3 regions of the Methylobacillus draconifructus genome follow, and region 2 is predicted to be linked to each of the others. Evidence: riboswitches for the same ligand, from Rfam matches in the RefSeq annotation. Region 2 holds a riboswitch; each other region holds the start of a gene.
The links. A riboswitch is a leader RNA that binds a small molecule or an ion and turns the genes downstream of it on or off. The one in region 2 is predicted to bind thiamine pyrophosphate.
Positions count from the first base shown of each region.

Region 1 (7,817 bases), on a different contig from region 2:
GGTCTCGGAATGGCTGGCATCCGTTGTGAAGTTGACGGTTGGACGGTACAACGCCTTGCCCTGCTCGATTTTTTCCTGTGCCGCCAGGTTGCCGCTGCGTGCGGCGGCCAGCGTCGGGTCGTTGGTCAAGGCGATTTCGTAGATGTCGAGCAGGTTCTGCCCATTGGCGGCGGCTTGTGCCTGGAACGAAGCCAGGCCGGCTACGGCAATGATGAATAATGGAATGTGGGCAACTCTCATGGCAGTCATCTCTGAAATATCTGTTAATACCTTGTCAGGGTTGGTCGTCCGGCATTCTAACCCGATACCAGGCGGCATACAGTGCCGGCAGCGACAATATCGTCAACACGGTGGCGACGGTCAGCCCGCCCATGATCGCGACCGCCATCGGGCCGAAGAACGTGTTGCGCGTGAGCGGTATCATCGCCAGGATCGCCGCCGCGGCGGTGAGCATGATGGGCCGGAAGCGGCGCACGGCGGATTCGACGATGGCTTCCCATTCGGGCTTGCCTGCGCGTTTGTCCTGCTCGATCTGATCCACCAGGATCACCGAGTTGCGCATGATCATGCCCGATAGGGCGATGGTGCCCAGCATCGCGACGAAGCCGAAAGGCTTGTTGAAGATGAGCAGGGCGATGGTGACGCCGATCAGCCCGAGCGGCGCGGTCAATACCACGAGGAAAGTGCGGGAGAGGCTTTGCAGTTGCAGCATGAGGATGGTCAGCACGGCAAAGATGAACAGCGGCACGCCCGCCGCCACGGATTGGCCGCCTTTTGCCGACTCTTCTACTGCTCCGCCCGTTTCCAGGCTGTAGCCCAGGGGTAAGCGCCGGCGTAGCTCGACCAGCTGTTTCTCAACCTGGCCGGAGACCACCGGCGCCTGCAGGTCGCCGATCAGGTTGGCGCGTACCGTGATCGTGGGCGTGCGGTTGCGGCGCCAGATCACGGCATCCTCGAACCCCGGGGTGATGGTTGCCAGTTGCGACAATGGCACGCTGGCGCCGGCGCTGGTGGGTACCATCAATTCAGGCAGGTGCGAGAGATGAGTGCGTTCCAATGTGTCGCCGCGCAGCACCAAATCTATGCGCTCGATGCCTTCGCGGAACTCGGTAACGTAAAGCCCGCGCATGGCGGCATTGAGCAGGTTGGCAATGTCGGTGGAGCTGACGCCGAGCAGCCTGGCCTTGGATTGGTCGACTTCTATCTTCATCACTTTGCTGGGCTCTTCCCAATCCAGCTGCACATTGCTGAGGTTGGGGTTGCGGCGCATGATGTCGGCCACCTGATGGCTGATGTCGCGGATTTTATCCACGTCGGGTCCGGAAACGCGGAACTGCACGGGGAAGCCGACCGGCGGCCCGTTTTCCAGGCGCAATACCGAAGCCCGGAGCGCGGGAAAGTCGGTATCGAACAAATGCAGCAGCTTGCCGCGCAGCGCCTCGCGCTCGGCATTGCCTTCCGTCAGGACGACGAACTGGGCGAAGCTGCGCTGCGACAATTGCTGGTCGAGTGGCAGATAGAAGCGCGGGCTGCCGCTGCCGATATAGGCCACGTAGTTTTCTATGCCGGATTGTTTTTGCAACCATTGTTCCAGCTTTTTCACCTCGGCATCGGTGGCGGCGTAGGAAGAGCCTTCCGCCAGGCGCAGGTCGACGATCAGCTCGGGCCTGGTGGAATCCGGGAAGAACTGCTGTTGCACCAGCCCGAAACCCGCGACCGAAGCGATGAAGAGCAACACCGTGACAATGATGACAATCCAGCGATGGCGCACGCATTGGGTGATGAGGCTGCGCAAGCGCCGGTAGAAGCGCGAATCGTAGATATCGGCGTTCTCGCCCGCGGCCATGTGCTGCAAGTGGCGCTGCCTGCGCTCAGCGAGGCGTCGGCTGATTCTCGGGGCGATGCGTTGCAGCCAGCACGCCATGCGGGACGGTGGCTTGGCCGCCTGCTGCCTGTAGTCGGGTAGCAGGTAGTAGCCGAGATAGGGGACGAAGATCACTGCGGCCACCCAGGAGGCCAGCAAGGCGATTGCCGACACCTGGAAGATGGAGCGCGTGTATTCGCCCGTGGAAGACGCGGCTGTGGCGATCGGCAGGAAGCCGGCCACGGTGACCAGCGTGCCGGTGAGCATGGGGATGGCGGTGGAAGTGAAGGCGAAAGAAGCGGCCTTCATGCGTTCCCAGCCCTGCTCCATTTTTGACGACATCATTTCCACCGCGATAATGGCATCGTCCACCAGCAGCCCCAGGGCGAGGATCAATGCGCCCAGTGAAATCTTGTGCAGGCCCACGCCGAATATCTCCATCAGCAGAAAAGTGATGGCAAGGACGACCGGAATCACGATGGCGACCACGATCCCGGTGCGCAACCCCAGCGACAGCAGGCTGACTCCGAGTACGATGACCAGCGCCTCGACCAGCGAGCGGACGAAGTCATCGACGGAGTGGACGACGGCCCGGGGCTGCGACGAGACGGTATCCAGGCTGAGGCCCACAGGGAGCTGGGCGTCGATGCGCGCGACGGCGTGATCCAGCGAATGGCCGAGCTGGATGATGTCGCCGCCATGGTTCATGGCGACGCCGAGCAGCAGGGTTTCCTTGCCCATGTAGCGCACGCGCGCAGTAGGCGGGTCTTCGAATCCCCTGTAGACCTTGGCGATGTCGCCAAGGCGGAACTCGTTGCCGTTGGCGCGCAGTTTCAACTCGCGCAGGTTGTCCAGCCGGTCGAATCGACCGCTCACCGCAAGCCGGATATGCTCCGGCCCGCTGTCGTAAGCCCCGGCGCTATTGACCTGGTTCTGTTGCTGCAGCGTTTCCAGCAGGGTGCTGGTGCTGATGCCCAGCGTCGCCAGCTTGGCATTGGCCAGCTCGACATAGATGCGCTGCGGTTGCTCGCCGAAAAACTCCACCTTGGCGACATCCTTGATCTTGAGCAACTCGCCGCGGATGGATTCGGCCTGTTCCTTCAGCCTGGCATAGTCGTAGCCTTCCCCGTGCAGGGCGTAGAGGTTGCCGTAGACGTCGCCGAACTCGTCATTGAAGAACGGGCCTTGAATACCGTCCGGCAATGTATTGCGGATATCGCCGATCTTTTTTCTCGCCTGGTACCAGACATCCGGCACGGCGGATGGCGGCGTGGAGTCCTTGGCCAGGATGAAAATCAGGGATTCCCCAGGGCGTGAGTAACTGCGCAGGATATCGAGGTAGGGCAGCTCCTGCAGCTTCTTTTCGAGTTTGTCGGTGACCTGCTGCTCCACTTCGTGGGTGCTGGCGCCTGGCCACATCGTGCGCACTACCATCACCTTGAAGGTGAAGGGCGGGTCCTCCGACTGTCCGAGCTTGGTATAGGCCAGCATGCCGGCCAGGGTCAGCACCAGCATGAAGTAAAGCACCAGGCTGCGATGCTCGAGCGCCCAGCTTGAGAGATTGAAGGATTGGCGCTGGTCGTTCATTGGTTGACCTCGGTTTTGACCGGAGTGACCACTTGCCCTTCGTTGAGGGTATGCACGCCTGTGACGATGAGGGTTTCATCGCCCTTGAGCCCGGAAACGATGCTGACTCCCTGCTCGCTATAGCTGCCTATGCCGACCGCCCGCGAATGCACTTGATTGTTCGCCTCTACGACCCAAACCTGCGCCTGGCCATGTTGTTCCGATACGGCGGTGCTGGGCAGCACGAATTCGTGCTGATCGCCTCCCAGCCGTGCACCAGCCGTCATGCCGATTTGCACCTTGTCGTCGGCATCCAGCAACGATACCTGGGTCTTGAAGGTACGGGTCGCAGGATCGGCGGCGGGGGCGATTTCCCTGATGCGTCCCTGGTAGGTCTGGTCGCGGTTCGACCAGAGGCGCACGACAGCGCTTTCTCCTACCTTGATGTTTTGCATGCGGGATTCCGGGACGGCGATCTGTATTTCCAGTTCACTAGGCACCGCCACCCTGGCAACCACCTGTCCGGCATTCACCACTTGTCCAGGCTCTGCGTCGATCGCGGTGATGATCCCGTCGCGCTCTGCTGCCAGCGTGGTGTATTGAGCCTGGTTGCTTGCAACTTTCACCTGGGCTTGCGCCTGCTGCACCTGGGCCCGGCTCGATTTCAGGCGCGTTTCCACTGAATCCAGCGCTGCCGCGGAAATGAAGCGCTGCTCGAACAGCTGCCGCTGGCGCTTGCTGTCGGCCTCGGCCAACGCCAGTTGTGCTTCCGCTGAGTGCAATGCGGCCTGGGCGGATGCCAGCGACAGCCTGTTGTCCTCCGCATCCAGCCGTGCCAGCACTTGGCCCTTCTTGACATGGTCGCCGACTTCCACGTGTCGTTGGACGATCTTGCCCGCGATGCGGAAGCCTTGAGCCGACTCATAGCGAGGACGCACTTCGCCGATAAGCCACTGGCCATGGTCGCTATGCTGTGCGGCATCTAGCTGCATGACGAGGGCCGGCCTCGGTGGCGGCGTTTCAGATGCCGGCTTCTGGCAGGCAGCCAATGCCGGGATGGCGAGCGCCAGCATCCATGGGTTAAGCAGTGTTCGGGAAAATGGTAGAGGCATATCGATTACCTAGTGCTGGGTGTGAGGCCTCGTGAGGCCTTGAATCATGGCGTTTTGCATGAGGGAAACGCGCTGGCCTATTGGCTGCCAGTTCACCCAGTCGTCTCCCGCCATGCCGATTTCCAGGGCGCATACTCCATGGATGCCGGCCCATAATGTCTGGGCGATCAAGTCCATGTTGACCAGGTCGCCACGGAATGCCTGCTGTTCAAACGCCCGCTGCACCATGGAGCGCAGGTAGGCATAAGCGTCCTGCTCGATATTGCCTTGGCGCAACTTGGATTTTTCCTTGCTGTTGCTCGGCTTGGGCGTCATGAACATGAAGCGGTAATGATTGGGATAGGCCAATGCGAAACGGGAATAGGCGCTGCAGAGTACCTTCAATTGCTCTACTGCGTCGGGCACGGCGTCTGCGTTGATATTGCGCAGGTCGTTCGCCAATATCAGGGAGTCGTGGTCGCACAAAGTTTGCAGCAGGTCGTTCTTGTCCTTGAAATACAAGTATATCGTGGTTGGCGAATAGCCGACCCGTTTGGCGATCTCGCGCATGGAGACTGCCTCCACGCCGTGCTGTACAAACAGGTCGCGCGCGGCATCGAGGATCAGCTTCTGCAGTTGCCGGCGTTCTTCTATGGTTTTGACTCTGGGAGGCATGCGCTGGAACATTGACATCATCAAGGATGATTATTAAACGATGTTAACTTAACGGTGTCAATTTATAGTTTGAGTGAAAGGAAATCAGAAATAGAAAAAGCTGGTTTTGCTTGGATTGATGCCGACGCAGGCGGAAGGATAATTGCTGGCAGTACAACGAAAAACGGGAGCCTAGCTCCCGTTTAGAACATGGCTAGAAGCTGAATTTTTCCGGCTGGGGGGCGTTTTCGAGCTGAGGGAGCGTGGTCTCGAAAATCACGTCCTGCCGCAAACTGTCTTCGCTGATCCGCCGCACGATGGTGGCTTCCATCACCGGAGGTTCACCGATGACGGCAAACAGCCTGCCGCCGATATGCAGCTGTTTGGTTGCCAGCGGCGACAGCGCCAACGAGCCAGTGAAAACGATCACATCATAAGGGCCGTTGTCCGGCCACCCGCGCGCGCCGTCGCCTACATGCAGCGTCACATTGCTGATTTGTTGCTGGAGCAGCCTCGCATTTGCCTGGTGGCTAAGCTCGGCGTTGATCTCGACGCTGTGCACCTCTTGCGCAAGTGAGGCAAGCAAGGCGGTGAAGTAGCCGCTGCCGGTGCCGATTTCCAGCACTTTATCGGTGGGCTTGATTTCCAGCGACTGCAGGACGCGGCCTTCCATCTTGGGGGAAAGCATGGTCTGGCCGAAACCGATGGGGATTTCGATATCGGCAAACGCCAGGCCGCGATATTGCTCGGGGACAAACGCTTCGCGCGGCACGCGGCCCAGAAGGTCGAGCACGGTGCCGTCAAGCACTTCCCAGGGGCGGATCTGCTGCTCTATCATGTTGAAGCGGGCTTGTTCTACATCATGGTGCATTGCAATTGTCCTTATCCATCGCATGGCTATCGGTTTGCCGATTATAGCGCCAGACGGCAGAGTTTCAAGCTGGATCGCGTGACCTGCCAACTTTAGGCACATGCTGCTCTGCATCAACTGTGCATTGTCCACAATAATCTTGATCTAATCAGGGTTTTAACGTACATTCCTTCCATCGCTAGGGGTCTGCTGTTGCACGCTGAGGCATGCAATGGCAGTGAGAATTACCCTTTGAACCTGATGTGGATTATCCCACCGTAGGGAAGCGCAGTTTGGTTTGATGGGGTGGTTTCTATTTTTATTCCCCTGTCGGTACTCCAAAAACGCTTCCCGCATTTTGGAGACTTGAATGAACGCCACCGACAAAAACCTGCAGCAGAATTTCCTCAATGCCACCGCCCAGGTCGACCCTGGCGCAACGCAGCCTTTTACCAATTCCCGCAAGATCTATATCGAAGGCTCGCGCCCCGACATCCGCGTTCCTTTCCGCGAGATCAGCCTGTCGGATACGCCGTCGGCATTCGGCGCCGAGAAGAACCCGCCGGTGATTGTCTACGACACTTCCGGTCCTTACACCGATCCTGAAGTCAGTATCGACATCCGTAACGGTTTGCCCGCCTTGCGCGCTGGCTGGATTGCCGAGCGCGGCGATACCGAGCAACTGGACGGCCCGACTTCCAGCTACGGGCTGGAGCGGCTGAACGATCCCAAGCTGGCCGACATGCGCTTCAACCTGCATCGCAAACCGTTGCGTGCCAAGGCAGGCAGGAACGTGACGCAGATGCACTATGCGCGCCAAGGCATCATTACTCCGGAGATGGAGTTCATCGCCATCCGCGAGAACCAGCGCCGCGAAGGCATGAGCGAACTGTTGCAGACTCAGCATGCCGGGCAGCATTTCGGCGCTTCCATTCCTGAAATCATCACGCCTGAGTTCGTCCGGGACGAAGTGGCGCGCGGCCGGGCAATCATTCCTGCCAATATCAACCACCCCGAAATCGAGCCGATGATCATCGGCCGCAATTTCCTCGTGAAGATCAATGCTAATATCGGCAATTCCGCCGTCAGCTCAAGCATAGGCGAAGAAGTCGAGAAGATGGTCTGGGGCACCCGCTGGGGCGGCGATACCGTGATGGACCTGTCCACCGGCAAGAACATCCACGAAACGCGCGAGTGGATCATCCGCAATTCGCCCGTGCCGATCGGCACCGTGCCTATCTACCAGGCGCTGGAAAAGGTCAACGGCAAGGCCGAAGACCTGACTTGGGAAATCTTTCGCGATACCTTGATCGAGCAGGCGGAGCAGGGCGTGGATTATTTCACCATCCATGCCGGCGTGCGTTTGCAGTACATTCCGATGACCGCCAGGCGCATGACCGGCATCGTCTCGCGCGGCGGCTCCATCATGGCGAAGTGGTGCCTGGCGCACCATAAGGAGTCTTTCCTCTACGAGCATTTCGAGGAAATTTGCGACATCATGAAGGCCTACGATGTCAGCTTCTCGCTCGGCGACGGCCTGCGTCCCGGCTCGATCTACGATGCCAATGACGAAGCCCAGTTTGCTGAGCTGAGAACCTTGGGTGAATTGACCCGGATCGCCTGGAAGCATGACGTGCAGACCATGATCGAAGGCCCTGGCCACGTACCCATGCACATGATCAAGGAAAACATGGACTTACAGCTGGAGCATTGCGGCGAGGCCCCGTTCTATACTCTGGGACCTTTGACCACCGATATCGCACCCGGCTACGACCACATCACCTCCGGCATC
Region 1 covers NZ_JBJQII010000001.1:511,925-519,741, reverse strand. The annotation lists gene ACJSDX_RS02435 (TolC family outer membrane protein) at 1-249, opposite strand, end outside; gene ACJSDX_RS02430 (efflux RND transporter permease subunit) at 275-3,451, opposite strand; gene ACJSDX_RS02425 (efflux RND transporter periplasmic adaptor subunit) at 3,448-4,542, opposite strand; gene ACJSDX_RS02420 (TetR/AcrR family transcriptional regulator) at 4,552-5,196, opposite strand; gene ACJSDX_RS02415 (protein-L-isoaspartate O-methyltransferase family protein) at 5,390-6,046, opposite strand; TPP riboswitch at 6,217-6,327, shown strand; gene thiC (phosphomethylpyrimidine synthase ThiC) at 6,396-7,817, shown strand, end outside.
Region 1: linked by a shared signal. The riboswitch ahead of thiC (phosphomethylpyrimidine synthase ThiC) and the one ahead of ACJSDX_RS04755 (3-oxoacyl-ACP reductase) in region 2 are both predicted to bind thiamine pyrophosphate.

Region 2 (7,817 bases):
GATGCTGGCTGAGCAAGGCGCTCAAGCCGCCGAGCAGGCCGGTGAGGGCGAAAGTGCGTATCCCCGCGCTCTGGTAGGACTCCTTCTCGTCGCGCTCCTGCCAGCCGCGCTCGGCGCCGATCAATAGCCCTGCCCCCAGGGCGATGAGCAGGTGCAACATGACTTCTACGGAAACGGACTCAGGCATAAGGCAGCTTTCTCACACAATGAATTGCATCATACATGAGGGCGCTATATCCGAAACAGGCTCCAGTAACGGCAAAGCCGAAGCCGCGCTACTTTCTCCCAGGCCTCGCCAGCCCCAGGTGGCCGCGCAATGTCGCGTGCTCGTAATCCTCGCGAAACAGGCCGCGCCGCTGCAGGATGGGAATCACGTGGTCGACGAAGTCCCGCACGCTGTCGGGCTGCACCGGCGGCATCAGGTTGAAGCCGTCGGCGCCGCCGTTGCGGAACCAATGTTCCATCTGGTTCGCCACTTGTTCCGGCGTGCCGACCATGGTGCAATGCCCTCCCCCGGCGGCCAGGCGGCCCAATAGTTGGCGCACCGTGGGCCGCTCGGTTGCTATGATGCGCAGCACCGTGGCATAGCGCCCCTTGGGGCCGGTGAAGGCCTCCAGCGGCGGCAACGGCGGTACCGGGCCATCCAGCTCCCAGTCCAGGCAGTCCTGGTCGATGAACAACTGCAATTGCCGCAACGAGGTTTCCGCTGGCAGCAGTTCATCCAGCTCGCGCTGCTTGGCGCGCGCCTCGGCTTCAGTCGAGCCGATGAAAGTCACCAGGCCTGGCAGGATAGGCACGTCCACCTGCCGCCCGGCGGCCTTGACCCTGGCCTTGACGTCGCTGTAATAGGCCTGGGCCGATGGCAGGTCATAGGCCACTGCGTAGATCGCCTCGGCGTATTTCGCCGCCAGCGCGCGTCCATGCTCGGAAGCGCCGGCCTGGAACAGCACGGGGTTGCCTTGCGGCGGACGCGGCACGGTCAATGGCCCATCGACGAGGAAATGCGTGCCCCGGTGGTTGATCTGGCGCACCAGGCTTTCATCGACATAATCCCCTGCACGGTCGTTGAGCAACGCGCCGTCGTCCCAGCTATCCCACAGCTGCAGCACCGCCTGGATGAACTCTTCCGCCCTGGCGTAGCGCTCGGCATGGCCGGGCATGGCTTCATATCCGTGGTTCCTGGCCTCGACGTCGAACATGGAAGTCACCACGTTCCAGCCCGCGCGCCCGCCGGAAATATGGTCGAGCGAAGCCATCAGCCGCGCGGCATGGAAAGGCGTGAAGAAAGTGCTGGAAATGGTGCTCACCAAGCCGATGTGCCGGGTGGCGCGGCTGATGGCCGTGAGCATGGTCACCGGTTCGAGGAACCAGCGCGGACCGTCGGTGATGTTGTTGGTGGCGTGGCCGTCGGCAAAGAACACGGCATCCAGCTTGCCGCGCTCGGCCAGTTGCGCCATTTCCTCGTAATAGCGGATATCGCCCAGCCGCTCGACCTGGGAATCCGGGTGGCGCCAGGCCGCGTTGTGGTGGCCGCAGCCGAACAGGAACAGGTTGATGTGCATCATGGCAAAACAAGAGCCTCTTTAGTGAATTCAGGAATGGCAGGCGCTGAGTCAGCGGATAGCATGTGCGATCAAGAGCGGCTAACAAAGCTTGGCGTAGCGATCCTGGCTAGGCGCCCTGCCGCAGACAGTACAACTGGTACGGCAAGGCAGGGCAACAATGCCAGGAAGCTTTTCAGCTGCTAAAAGCCTGCCCTATGAAATGATCGTGAACAGGCTCTAATTCTTGACCAGGCCGCCATCCACCACCAGGTTTTGCCCCGTCACCGCGCGCGACCAGGGCGAGGCGAAGAACAGCACCGCGTCGGCGAACTCTTCCGGCGTGGTGACGCGGCGCAATGGCGTGCTCGCGGCAATCAGGTCGAACACGGCATCCGGCGTGGCGGCAGAAGCGTCAGTGGTGCGCAGCAGGCCGCCCGACACCATGTTGACGGTGATGCCACCAGGCCCCAGGTCCTGCGCCAAGGTGCGCGTCAGGGAAAGCAGCGCCGCCTTGGCGGCGGTGTAGTCGTGGTAGGGCACCACCGGGTTCTGGAACAGGTTGGTGCCGATATTGACCACCCGCCCCCATCCCTGCGCAAGCATGCCGGGCAAGCAGGCCTGTACGGTATTGAGCGCGCCGCGCACCACGCCCTCGAATTGCTGCTGCAACCCTTCCCAGCCGAGATCATGCGCATGCGCCCGCGCATCGCCGTTGAACCTGAAGTCGGGCAGGGCGTTGTTGACCACCGTGGTGATCGCCTTGCCGAAATGCGCTTGCGCCTGCTCCGCCATCGCCCGCACGGCGTCGGCGTCGCTCACGTCCGCCCGGATTGCCAGGGCCCGCCCCGGCGCTTCGTCCGCCAAGGCCGCAGCAGCGTCCGCGCTATGCAGATAGTTCACGACCACGCTCGCTCCCTGATCGAGGAAAGCGCGGGCGATATGCCGGCCCAGCCCACGGCCTGCGCCGGTGACGAGCACGAGTTGTTCTTGAATCGGGAGTAGCGGTGAAGATGGATTGCCCATGCGATTCCTTTGCAATTTTTCATGGCAAAGGAATGCGCAGCAAACAAGCTGCGACAGGCATTCCTCCGCCAGTATGATCTGGATCAGGTATTACGGGTGTGGTCTCAGCCCTGAAGCAGATACTGCAACAGGGCACCCCGTGCCGAAAGACAGAACCATAGCATGGAATATAAAGAATTCACATCCGGCACCATGTGAAAATCACCATGAAAATCGTTATAATCTGGCAGCGAAACGGCAACACCTTAATTTTGCCGTTTCAATCCTAGGGGAGCCGCTTGCGGCTGAGAAATGGCAATTGCCATGACCCTTAGAGCCTGTTCACGATATTTTCATCGTTCCCGTTGCTTTGCATCAGATGTGGATGCAAGGCGCAAACCACAGCAGGGCTGATTGCCCTGCGAGGATTTGCAACGCAGCATACACTTTTGAGGCGAAGCAACCCTGTGGGCAATTCAGCAAAAAATCGCACTCGGCGTTGCCTGCCTTGACCAGGCAATCAGCATGGCCTACGGCAGACGTCTTGATTGCGTTTTTTTGCTGAATTGCGGGAACCATGAAAATATCGTGAACAGGCTCTTTACTTGATCCAGATCATGCTGGCGAAGGGAAGGAAATCACGCATATGGGCGTACTCCTTGCCGTTCGTCGATTATAGGAGTCACCACACAATGCTCAGTACGCAAGCCGCCCTCGCCTGGCTAGTCTTTTTCGCCGCCGTTTTCGCCATCGCCGGCATGGCCTATTCGCGCAGGTTCCGCGGCAACCTTGAAGAATACATCGTCGCGCGCAACAGCCAGGGCACGCTGGCCAGCATCATGACCTTGCTGGCTTCGTCGCTGGGCGCATGGATATTGTTCTCGCCCGCGCAGGCGGCGACCTGGGGCGGCCTGACCGCCGTGATCGGCTACGCCATCGGCGCGATGTCGCCGCGCATCGCCATGATCCCGCTCGGCAAGCGCATGCGCGAGCTGATGCCCAACGGCCACTCCCTCACCGAGTTCCTGGCGGCGCGCTACGGCAAGCCCATGTACCTGCTCGCGCTGACCATCATGCTGTTCTACCTGTTCATCGCCATGAGCGCCGAGATCACGGCCATCGCCAAGATGGTGACACTGCTGGCGCCCGTGCCGCTCTGGGCCACCGCCGCCATCGTGCTCGGCTTCACCCTGCTCTACACCACTTACGGCGGCCTGCGCGCCTCCATCTTTACCGACAAGGTGCAGATCGTCATCATCATCCCGTTGCTGGCGGCGCTGGTCTTCATCGGCTGGCAGGCCACCGGCGGCATTGCCCCGGTCGCGGAAAAGCTGCAGCAAACCGCGCCGCAGCTGATCAACCTTGAGGATATCGGCGGCATCAAGGCCGGGCTGACCTTCTTCGTCGCCATCCTGCTCACCGGCATCTTCCACCAGGGCAACTGGCAGCGCATCTACTCCGCCAAGGACATTCCCACCATGCGCAACGGCTTCCTGCTCGGCGGCCTGCTGGTCGTGCCCTTCATCTTCATCATGGGCCTTTTCGGGCTGGCCTTCATGGCGACGACACCGGATGGCGACAGCTCGGTGGCCTTGTTCAGCGTGGTCATGCCCAATATCCCGCTCTGGCTGGCCGTCGCCCTGATTCCGCTCGGCATCTCGCTGGTGATGTGCAGCGCGGACACGGCCATCAGCGCCATTTCGAGCATCGTGGCAGTGGACATCGGCCGGGTGATGCCGAAGCGCAGCGCCGCCAGCCTGATGCGCCTGTCGCGCTGGCTGGTGCTGCTGGTTGCAATACCCGTGCTGATTGTCGCCGCGCAAGGCTACAGCGTGCTCTACCTGTTCCTGCTGGCGGACCTGCTATGCGCCGCCGCGGCATTTCCCGTGTTCTTCGGCCTGTTCAGCCGCTCGCATACAGGCACGGAGGCCGTGACCGGGACGGTAGCGGGCTTGGCGGCCGGACTGTTCATGTTCCCCATGCCGGACCAGCCCGCCACCCACCTGCTCGAAGCCTTCCTGCTGGCCGCATTGACGCCTGTCGCGGTGATCGCCCTCACCCGCTTGATCAAGCGACGCAAACAACACTTCGAACTTGCCGCGCTGGCACATGCAAGCCGCAGGCTGGACCGGGAACAACTCTAAAGTCAGCTAGCCAACCAAAAGGGCGAGCGCAGCGATGCCAAGTGTGGGTTTGATTTTGAATTCCCCGTCTGGCTGCGCCGAGTAGCGCAGATCTGTCTGGAAAAAGAGCTTGCGTCTGTCTGAGCGCAGCGAGTTCAGCAAGCTCCCAGACAGATTGAGCAACGCAGGGGACCGGGAGCTTGCTCCCGGCGCAGACTCCGGGGTCGCCTTTGCTTTGGTTACTTTTATTTGGCGAAGCAAATGAAAGTAACTCGCTGACAAGCGAAAGGCAACGATTCAATGGTTTGCGATAAGGGGCAAGACCATGTTTGCTTAACTCATTATCCAAGCCCCAGACCCACCGAACTTCACGGTTTTTAGTCTTCATCCATATTGTGATTGACGAGAGGATGGGTTTCGCCCCGTCGGGCGAACCTATTTCTTTTGTTTCGCCAAAAGAAATAGGTGAAAGAAAAGGCGACCCGATTGTCTGCGTCCCTACACTACGTTCCGGGCAACCTGCGTTGCTCGCTTTTAATGGGGACTGGCTGAACTCGCTGCGCTCAGACAGACGCCAGTCCTTAATCCATTAAAAGCTGTGCTACTCGGCGCAGCCAGACGGGGAGGAAAAACCACAGCGACTTGGCTTCGCTGCGCTCGCCCTTGATTATTGGAGACAAATGGCCTATGGCGGAATCTTGAATCAAGAACTGCAAGACAGCATGGAACACCCTGCCTTGTGCCTGGCCCAATCCGGCCGCAGGCCGGCAAAACGTTCCTTGCCCGGCTGCTCGTCATAAGGCTTGCGCAGCACGTCCAGCAGCTCTTCTATCATGCTGGTATCGCCCGCGTCGGCCAGGTCTATGGCCTGCTGGGCAAGGTAGTTGCGCAGCACGTAACGCGGATTGGCCCGGTTCATGGCCTCGCGCCGCTCGGCAGGGTCGCGCCCGTCCGCGATCGTCGCCTGGGCGTATAGCTTGAGCCAGTCGCCGAACCTGGGCTTGAAGGTTTCCCACAATGCCGGACTGTAGGCTGCGCTCTGCAATACGGCCAAGTCGGGCTGAGCGGCATCCACCAAAGCCAGCTTGCGGAAAAACTCGGTCATGTCGATCTCGGCCTGGGTCATGAGGCCGAACACTTCATTGAGCAAGGGCTCATAGTCGTCGCGCCATGCACTGAAGCCGAACTTGACCGCCAGCACGGCGCCCCACTCTTTGTTGTAAGCCTGGTCGTAAAGCATGAGGCCTTCGTCGTAGATCTCGCGTTCTGGCTTCAAGGCATATAGCGCCTGCGCCAGGCGCTCCAGGTTCCAGCGCGCGATGTCGGGCTGGCGGCCGAAGCAATAGCGGCGGCCTGCCGCGTCGGTGGTGTTGGGGGTCCAGCCCGGGTCGAAATTGTCCACCCAGCCGTACGGGCCGTAATCGATGGTCAGGCCGAGGATGGACATATTGTCGGTGTTCATCACGCCGTGCACGAAGCCCACGCGCATCCATTGCGCGATCAGGCGCGCGGTGCGCACGCAGACGATGGCGAACCATTCTGCAAACCGCTCTTCTTCCGGGTAATCCTTCAGTTCGGGAAAATCGCGGTCGATGGTGAAATCCACCAGCGTTTGCAAGGTTTCCCTGTCGTCGCGCATGGCGAAAATCTCGAAATTGCCAAAGCGGATGAACGAAGGCGACACCCGGCAGACGATCGCGCCCTTTTCCGCCTGTGGGTTGCCGTTGTAGAACATGTCGCGGATCACGACGTCGCCGGTCTGCACCAGGCTCAGGGCGCGTGTCGTGGGGATGCCGAGGTGGTACATGGCCTCGCTGCAGAGGAATTCGCGCACCGAGGAGCGCAGCACTGCGCGCCCGTCCGCCATGCGCGAATACGGCGTCACGCCCGCGCCCTTGAGCTGCAGTTCCCAGCGCTGGCCTTGGGGAGTGACCACCTCGCCCAGGCTGATGGCCCGTCCATCCCCCAGCTGCCCCGCCCAGTTGCCGAACTGGTGCCCGCCGTAACACATGGCATAGGGCTCCATGCCTGGAATCAGGCCGTTGCCGCCCAGCGCGCTTACCCACGCCGGCGACTTGATCTCCTCCTCGCTCAGCCCCAGCGTTTGCAGCATCTCGGGCGAATAGGCGAGCAGCCTGGGCGCAGACACCGAAGTCGGCATCACCCTGGACCAACAGGCGCCATATACCTGGCGCAACTGGTTGCTGGTTTCCGGGTCGCCCGGCAGCTCTCGCAAGAAACGGTTATCAAAAGTAAGCATGGTCAAAGTATGGGGGCCGATCAATAAGGTTCAAGAAGCAGGGAAGGTATATAGGAATGACAGCGTCCCGTATTGTATGTTCTCCCGTGAGATAAATTAAATTGGCAGATGCTTAAAAAACAAGCAGGATCAATTTATGCATGGCATAACAGCGGCTTATTTATTCAATGCCCATCATGCCCACAAAGTTACCCACAGAAATTGTTGAGGCCGGTGCATAATCGGGCTTGCACCGAACCTCAAGGGCAAACACCTGTCTTCCACAACATCCTGATGAACGACACTTGCAAGCGATGATTCCATTTTCCATCCTCGACCTCTGCCCCATCGTGCAGGGCAGCACGCCCGCGCAGGCCTTCAACAACTCCATTGAACTGGCGCAAGTTGGGGAAGAGTCAGGCTACCGGCGTTTCTGGCTGGCGGAGCACCATAACATGCCGGGCATCGCCAGCGCGGCGACTGCCGTCGTCATTGGCCATGTCGCCGGCCACACCAAGACCATACGCGTCGGCGCGGGCGGCATCATGCTGCCCAACCATGCCCCGCTGGCGATCGCGGAGCAATTCGGCACGCTGGAATCGCTTTACCCGGGGCGCATCGACCTCGGGCTGGGCCGCGCACCTGGCAGCGACATGGCTACCGCGCGTGCCTTGCGGCGCAACCTGCATGCGCATGGTGAGGATTTCCCCGAACTGGTGGCCGAACTGCAGGACTACTTCGCCTTGCCACAGCCGGGCCAAGGCATCAGGGCGGTGCCCGGCGCAGGGCTGACCATCCCCATCTGGATACTGGGCTCCAGCCTCTACGGAGCCCAATTTGCCGCAGCCCATGGCTTGCCATTCGCGTTTGCCTCGCACTTTGCCCCCACCTTCCTGTTGCAGGCGCTGG
Region 2 covers NZ_JBJQII010000002.1:205,987-213,803, forward strand. The annotation lists gene ACJSDX_RS04745 (MgtC/SapB family protein) at 1-187, opposite strand, end outside; gene ACJSDX_RS04750 (LLM class flavin-dependent oxidoreductase) at 276-1,565, opposite strand; gene ACJSDX_RS04755 (3-oxoacyl-ACP reductase) at 1,782-2,567, opposite strand; TPP riboswitch at 2,611-2,717, opposite strand; gene ACJSDX_RS04760 (sodium:solute symporter family transporter) at 3,239-4,690, shown strand; gene ACJSDX_RS04765 (protein adenylyltransferase SelO) at 5,373-6,929, opposite strand; gene ACJSDX_RS04770 (LLM class flavin-dependent oxidoreductase) at 7,223-7,817, shown strand, end outside.

Region 3 (7,817 bases), 210 kb from region 2:
GCAGCAAGGCTCGATGCCTTGCGAGCATGGACAACGCAGCGGGCGAACCGCCCTGGATCCAACCCTTCGGGAAGGCATGAACAATTCACCCACTCTACGTTGCCCGCCTTGCGCGTATCGACATACGCGCTGCGACGCGCGCCTTGATTGGGGCAAATTGTTCATGCCTTCGCGACTCCTTCAATTGCGTTAACAGGCCCTCGTCCAACGCCCAGGTTTGCGAGTTCGAACCTGGGCGTTATTATTTGTGGTAAAGCAACTGCCAAGAGATGAGGAGGATTGATGAGTGCCAGCCGGATTAATGCCACGCCATCTGCTGCAGCTTTGATTGATGAGCTGCGCGCCAGGCATGGTAATCTCATGTTTCACCAGTCAGGCGGGTGTTGTGAGGGCAGTGCGCCCATGTGCCTGCAGGAGGGCGAGTTCCTGCTCGGCACCTCGGATGTTAAAGTGGGCGAGGTGCACGGCGTGCCGTTCTATATGAACAAGACCCAGTTCGAATATTGGGAGCATACCCACCTGACGCTTGATGCGATTCGCGGGCATGGCGGCATGTTCTCGCTGGAGCAGGCGACCGGCAAGCATTTCCTCATCCGTTCGCGTTTGTTCACGGACGAGGAGCTTGCAGACCTGGAGCCGGTGAAGCAATGCGGGTGATCGAAATGTGGCTATGAGCGTTGGCAACCTTCAATGCCAGCAGCAGGCCAAGAAAAACGCCGCTAAGCGGTGATCCCGTAGCGGCGTTTTTACCTTATAAATGACGCTCACATGCGATGACTTCAAAAGTTGGGTGACTTTTCTTTGATTTAAGGAATCGGTCAGAAGTCGATTTGCGCCGACACGCGGAATACGCGCGGCGCGCCCGGGATCAGGTAGCCGCCGAAAGCGCTGGATGCATCGCCCCAATAGAACTTGTTGAACACGTTGTCCACGCCAGCGCGGAAGGTGGTTGCGGTATTGCCGAGCTTGGCCGTGTAGCGTGCGCCCAGGTTCAGCACGTGGTAGCCCTCCACTTTCCTGTTCAATGCCGCTATCTCGTTGTTCGGCGCGAAGTTTTTGCTGGATGAATAGAGCCATGTCGCGTTCAGTTTAAGGGCTGGCAAACCTGGCCAGGTATATTCGCTATACACCGCTGACTTGAACCTTGGCACGTTGCCGACCTGCTTGCCCTCGATGCGCGCATCGTCCGTGCCTTCGGCCTTGGCCTGCAGCGCGGTAAAGCTGGCGCCCAGCATCCAGTCGCGCGTGACGCGGCCTTGTGCGGCGAATTCCAGGCCGCGGTTGACTTGCGTGCCATTGATGACATAGGTCGGCGTGGCGTCGACGTATTCGTGGTTGCGCTTGATCTGGAATACGGCGGCAGACAGGCTGACATCGCGCGTCACGTCCGCTTTCACGCCGAGTTCGAGCTGCCTGGACCTGCTGGGGTCCATGATGATTTCGGCGTTCGTGGTGCCGGTCGGCGCTGTGCCGCCCGGTTCCAGGCCTTGCGAATACGAGCCGTAAACCGCCAGTGACGGCTGCAGGTTGTAGAGCAGGGCGACGCTAGGCAAGACAAAATCATCGTCCGTGCGCCGCGTCGTCTCGCCCGAGGCATTGAACTGGTCGCGCTTGAGCTGCACGTAGCGCACGCCGGCATGCAGCCTGAGCTGGTCAGTAAGCGCCATGACATCCTGCACGAATACTGCACGCTCCTCATCCTTGCGGCGCAAATGGACAGGATTGACGTCGGCGAGCGCGAAATTATCGTAGTAGACCGGATTATAGATATTGCTCTCGCCGACATAGTTGAATACGTAATCGGCAAAGTGATCGCGGCGGTTCAGCGTGGATACGCCTGTGGTCAGCTCGTGGCGCACGCCGCCTGTCGTGAAATTGCCTTGCAACAGCGCCTGGGTGGTCGTGATCGAGCGCTTGTCGTTCTTGCGGCGCAAGTCGTACATCGAATAACCGCCGTCGCTGCAATAGCCGACGATCAGCCCTTGCGCCTGGCAGCCGGAAGGCAAGGTCACCGCATCATCACGATGCAGGGTCGATTGGTTGGCTTGCAGGATGGTGCGCCAATCGTCATTCAACGCATAGTCGAATTTCACGCCGAGGTTATAGCTGTCATCGACGACGGGACGGCTCCAGGATTGGTCATTGAGCATCTGCTTGGCGCGGATGCCGGTCGGGATGCGCTGCTCCGGCCCGAGCAATTGGAACCCCGGCACGGTCAGTTGCGACTTGTGCTGGTAATCGAGGTCGAGCTGCAACAGCGCGCGTTCGCTCAGGCGGAAGTCAAACGCGCCCGAAATGAAGTTGCGGTTGCCTGTCGAGCCGTCGACATACGACTTGATGTCTTCCGCCGCGGCATTGATGCGGTAACCGAAGACGCCGTCCTCGGAGCGCCCGCCCAGATCTACCGCGCCGTACACCGTGCCGCGCTCGCGGACTTCGAACGTCGCCGAACGCAGCGGGGCGTCGGTAGGTCGCTTGGTCACGTAGTTGAGCATGCCGCCCGATGCGGCAATCCCCGCCTGCAGGCCGGCCAGGCCTTTCAGTATCTCGATGCGTTCCTTGTTCTCCATCGGCACCCTGGCCTGCGCGAGAATCACCATGCCGTCCTTGCGGTAGTTGGCGCCCTGGTCGAGCACGAAGCCGCGGATCGCAAACCAGTCGGCCAGGCCGACCGCATTGTAGGAATTCTGCACGCTGGCATCCCACTTCACGGCGTCAGTCGCGGAACGTATGCTGCGGTCCTGCATCTGCTCCTGCGTAATCACGTTGACCGAGGCTGGCGTCTGCAGCAGCGATGCTTCGGGAAAGCTGCCGATGCTGGCACGGCGCGCCACGCCATCAGTCGATGCGGAGGTGACGACGACCTCCGGCAGTGCGTTATCGCTGTCATCGGCGGTCTGTGCCAGCGCGGCAGGCGCATAAGCGCAGGCAACGGCCAGCACGCTGAGTTTTTGACGGAAAGTAAAAGCAGGCATTGTGTGTTCACTCGCGTTAGGGACAAGCTACGCGCAGGAACGGACAAAGAGCCTACCTCGGGGAAATGAATGGACCTTGAGTGGCTTTGCGCTTTCCTACGCTGGCATTATCCAGGTCAGGTTCAAGGGTATATCTCACCCGAAGATCGGCTCTTCAGGACCCCTAGCGTGGGTCGTATACTAACAAAGAATGTGCAGAAAATGCCAATTTTCGTTGCAAACAGGGTTGCATGCTGCGCATGTAGCCAATTAACGCGTGCTCAATCGGGTAATACGGAAAAGTGTGCAACGCCATTCAATGGAGAGAGGCGGGGGAAGGAGTTTCCGGCCACAGCAAGTGCAGGTGCGGCAGCACATTATGCTCGCCAATCTGGCTGGTGAGCCCGGCGCGGCGCAGTTTTTCCAGGATATTGGGCCTGGCCTCGGCGACCACCAGCCTGATCTGGTGCTGTCTGCAAGTGTCCAGCAGGTTCCACAATGCCTGCATGCCGGTGGCGTCCATGATAGGCACGCGCGCCATCCTCAGCACAATGGTGTCGGTATCCTCGCGCAGGGTTTGCAGGCGGTGCTGCAAGTGCTCGGCAGCACCGAAGAAGAACGGCCCTTCCAGGCGATAGACCAGCGTGCTCGATGGCAGGCGCCATTCGCGCTGGCCGTATTCCTGCTGCAAGTCATCGTCACTCAGTTGCGTCACGTTCACCGTGTCCGCCATGCGCTTCATGAACAACAATGCGGCAAGCACGACGCCGATATTGACGGCAATCACCAGGTCGCTGAACACGGTGAGCAGGAAGGTGATCAGCAGCACCGCCACATCCGCGCGCGGCGCTGTCCTCGCCATGTGCAGGAAGCGATGCGCCTCGCTCATGTTGTAGGCCACCACGAACAGGATGGCCGCGAGCGCCGCCAGCGGGATATTCACGGCCAATGGCGCCAGCAGGACCACGATCAACACCAGGGTGACCGCATGCACGATGCCGGATAACGGGCTGTTGGCCCCGTTGCGGATATTGGTCGCGGTGCGGGCCAGCGCGCCGGTCGCGGCGAACCCGCCGAACAATGGTGAGGCGATGTTGGCAATACCCTGCCCGATCAGCTCCTGGTTGGACTGGTGGCGCGTGCCCGCCATATTGTCGGCAACGACGGCCGAGAGCAACGACTCAATGGCGCCCAGCAGCGCAATGGTGAAGGCCGGGCCGATCAGCTCTATCATGACGGCAGGGCTGATGCCCTCGGGCAGGGCAAAATGTGGCAAAGCCTGTGGGATGCCGCCGAACGCACTGCCTATGGTGGCAACCTGTTCAGGTTGAAAGACAGACTGCACGATAGTGGCTGCCACGATTGCGACCAAGGGGCCGGGAATTTTTTTCAGGTAGCGGTTGGACAGAAGCAGCACTGCCAGCGTGAACGCGCCAAGCAATGCGGTCTGCCATTGCAGCTGCGGCAGGGCTTCCAACAGATGCCAGAGTTTTTCGTGGAAATGGTGCGAGGCCTGGGGCGTGAGGCCGAAAAAATCCTGCCATTGGCCGACGAAGATGATGACTGCGATTCCGCTGGTGAAGCCGATGATCACCGGTTCCGGGATGTAGCGGATCACGCTGCCCATGCGCGTCAGCCCCATGACGAGCAGCATGATGCCTGCCATCAGGGTGGCGATCTGCAAGCCTGCGATGCCGTATTTCGCCGTAATGCCGGCAAGGATGACGATGAACGCCCCGGTCGGGCCGGTAATCTGCAGGCGGCTGCCGCCGAACAGGGAGGCGAGCGTGCCCGCGACAATCGCGGTGTACAAGCCTTGCTCGGGCTTGGCGCCTGATGCGATCGCGAACGCCATGGCGAGCGGGAGGGCGACGACCCCGACGATCAGCCCCGACATGATGTTGCGGGACCAATACCGGCGGGAGAGCAGGCCGGCGCGCTTGGCTTCAAGAATGGCGATCATGGTGTAAATGCATGGCAAGGGAGGTAATCGACAGGCATATCATAGCCTTTTCGCCGCAAGATTACCGAGGCTTAGAGCCGCTAACAAAACCCTTCTGGCGTTGTTGCTCTGCCTTGCCGTACTAGTTGTACTGTCTGCAGCAGAGCGCCTAGCCAGAATCGCTTCGCTGGGTTTTGTTCGCGGCTCTTAAAGTGAGTCGACAAAATCCAGCAGCAATTGCCGGTCCAGCGGAGACATCTGCTGCACCATGTTGCGGGACTCCTGTGCCTCGCCGCCGTGCCACATGATGGCTTCCAGGATAGTCCTGGCGCGGCCATCGTGCAGGAAGCCTGCGTTCGGCTCCACCTGTTTCGCGAGGCCGATCCCCCAGAGCGGCGGGGTGCGCCACTCGCTGCCAGTGGCGGAAAAGTCCGGGCGGTTGTCCGCCAGTTCCGGCCCCATGTCGTGCAACAGCAAGTCCGTGTAGGGGGCGATGCTTTGGTTGCCCAGTGCGGCCAGCCTGGGGAATTCGCTTGTCCTGACTTCAGGCAGGTGGCAGGCTGCGCATTGCGCCTGGCGGAACAGTGCGGCGCCCCGTTGCACCCGGGAATCGTCCTGATGGCGCGGCGAGGGCACGGCAAGCGCCAACTGGTAGAACTCCATTTGCTCGAGCTGGGTTTCCGTGATTTCTGGCGTGCCCGATACGGGGGCTTGCTGGCAGGCTGTTTGGCCTTCGGCGCAATTGCCATGGGGAAACAAGTGGGAGGACAAGCCCATATCGCCGGCCATGGCGCTCGCCGTCTGCTCGCGCAGCGTCGCCACATTGGCCTTCCAGCCAAAGCGCCCGATCACGTGCCGTTGCTGCTCCATGTTCCAGACGCGGTTGAGCCTGCCCTTGATATTGCCCGACTTGGGCTGCGATTCCAGTGCCAGCAGGGTGCTGTCCGCAATGGCTTCGAGCAGGCCCATGCCATAGATGGCGGGTGCGATGCGGGCCGAGGTTTGCAGGTCGTCCGGCAGCGGGCCATAGGCCAGGTTGCTGAACGTGATGGTCGGTTTGCGAAGGCGTACGCGCTCGCCGCCGTTCAATGATATTTCGCTTTCCTCGTAACGCACATGGGCGCGGCCTTCGGCCTCGACGCCCGGCGCGCCGAATTCCTGCAACTGGTCGCCATATAATGGATGGGGCTGCGGGCCGCCTTCAGGTGCCTTGCCGGGGACGCTCAGGCGGACCAGCATGGCGCGCATGGATTCTTCCGGGCCGTCAGGCGCGAAGCCGCGCCCGTTCTTGGCATGGCAAGCGATGCAGGAGTTGCGGTTGTACAAAGGCCCCAGCCCGGCAATATCGCGGTCTTCCGCCGGGGAAATGATCCAGCTTTGCCGGACCAGCCCTCGGCCTAGCTGGAACTGCAGGTTTTCTTGCGAGGACAGCGGACGGATAGGCTGGCTATAGGCTTCGCGGCTTGCAAGGCTGGTCAGCACCTGCGCCGGTTCATCGCCGTGGGTAGCGGCGGGAGCCAGGGTGAGAATGCAAACAGCGAGGGACAGGATGCTGCGCATAGCCCCAGGATTACCGCTGTGACGCGATGCGGGCGGCTTCCTGGTAGCGCTCGTGCATGACTTGCTGCCACCGGCTGATGTCCGCTTGCTGAGGGCCCTGCAGGGATTCTGCCGCGGTTTCGTCGATCGGTAACTTTTGCAGCAGCTCCCTGGCCTTGGTCACTTGCGGCGCATCGGCGCCCAGCTCGGCGCTTGCATTCTCGATGGCGCTGATTGCCTGTTGCAGGGGCGCCAAGTTGAGGGTGATGATGGCATCGAACAGCGCATTGGTGGCCTCCTGGCGAGCCAGCCCGCGAAGGTTGTCGTACACAAAGGCCGGATTGTTCTCGAATGGGTTGAAATAATCGGCAGGCTTGTCTGCGTACACCGAGGGCCTGACCGGCAATTTGCGGATATCGGGGTGGAACAATAGCCGCTGCCCTTGTTCGGACAGCACGAATGCGCTGAACGCCTTCGCTCCTTCGGGGTTGACCGCATGCTTCATGATGGCGACGTGGGCAGGGGAGTAACCAGTCAATTTAGGGTATGCAAACTGCAATGGCGCGCCGTTGGCAATGGCGGATGCCGTGAAGAAATCGATGGTCAGACCCGCGAACAGGCGGCCGCTGGCAACATCGTCAGTGACGAAAGTCGCGCCCGCAGTCACCAGCTCCGCATTGGCGGCGATGGCCTGCAACAGGTTCCAGCCCGCCTGCCAGCCGTAACCTTGCAGCAGGATATCGATGAGCGGCGGCGCATAGCCGACCTTGGAAGGGATGGGCAGCGCGACCTTGCCTTTGAACCCCGGCTGGCCGAGGTCTGTCCAGTCATGGGGAACAGGCAGCCCGGCGGCGGCCAGGGCCTGCGGGTTGCTCACGATGCCGTATCCGGCAATCTCACTGGCAATATGGTGGCCTTCGCGCAAGGGAAAGCCGTTGACGGTTTCAGGCAGTCCATCCAGGTTGATATCCAACGACTGGAACGCCTGTATTTTCTCCAACTGGGCGAAATTGCGCTGGGCAGGCGACCAATAAACATCGACAGCTTGACCGGATTCCTTGAAATAAGCCATTGCATCGCGCGATTGCCGCCATAGCACTTCCAGCTTGTATTGCGGATATTGCTTCTCGAATGCCGCCTCGAATTGCGAAACGACTTCCTGCGGATAACTGGTCATCACGACGACTTTGGCTATGTCTGCCGATGATGACACCTGGCTGACGAGCATCAACCAGATAATGAGAATCCGGACCGGCCAGCGCAATGCTGCCTTGATAGTAAGAGCGCTGGCCATTGGGGTTTCCTATCTATTAGTTAATTATTTAAAACTTGCGTGTTACGTTGACAAACATATTGCGGCCTTCCATATAGAAGCCCTCAGT
Region 3 covers NZ_JBJQII010000002.1:415,935-423,751, reverse strand. The annotation lists gene ACJSDX_RS05835 (DUF779 domain-containing protein) at 283-657, shown strand; gene ACJSDX_RS05830 (TonB-dependent siderophore receptor) at 819-2,975, opposite strand; TPP riboswitch at 3,052-3,150, opposite strand; gene ACJSDX_RS05825 (SulP family inorganic anion transporter) at 3,271-4,917, opposite strand; gene ACJSDX_RS05820 (di-heme oxidoreductase family protein) at 5,104-6,456, opposite strand; gene ACJSDX_RS05815 (ABC transporter substrate-binding protein) at 6,467-7,729, opposite strand; gene ACJSDX_RS05810 (TonB-dependent receptor plug domain-containing protein) at 7,758-7,817, opposite strand, start outside.
Region 3: linked by a shared signal. The riboswitch ahead of ACJSDX_RS05830 (TonB-dependent siderophore receptor) and the one ahead of ACJSDX_RS04755 (3-oxoacyl-ACP reductase) in region 2 are both predicted to bind thiamine pyrophosphate.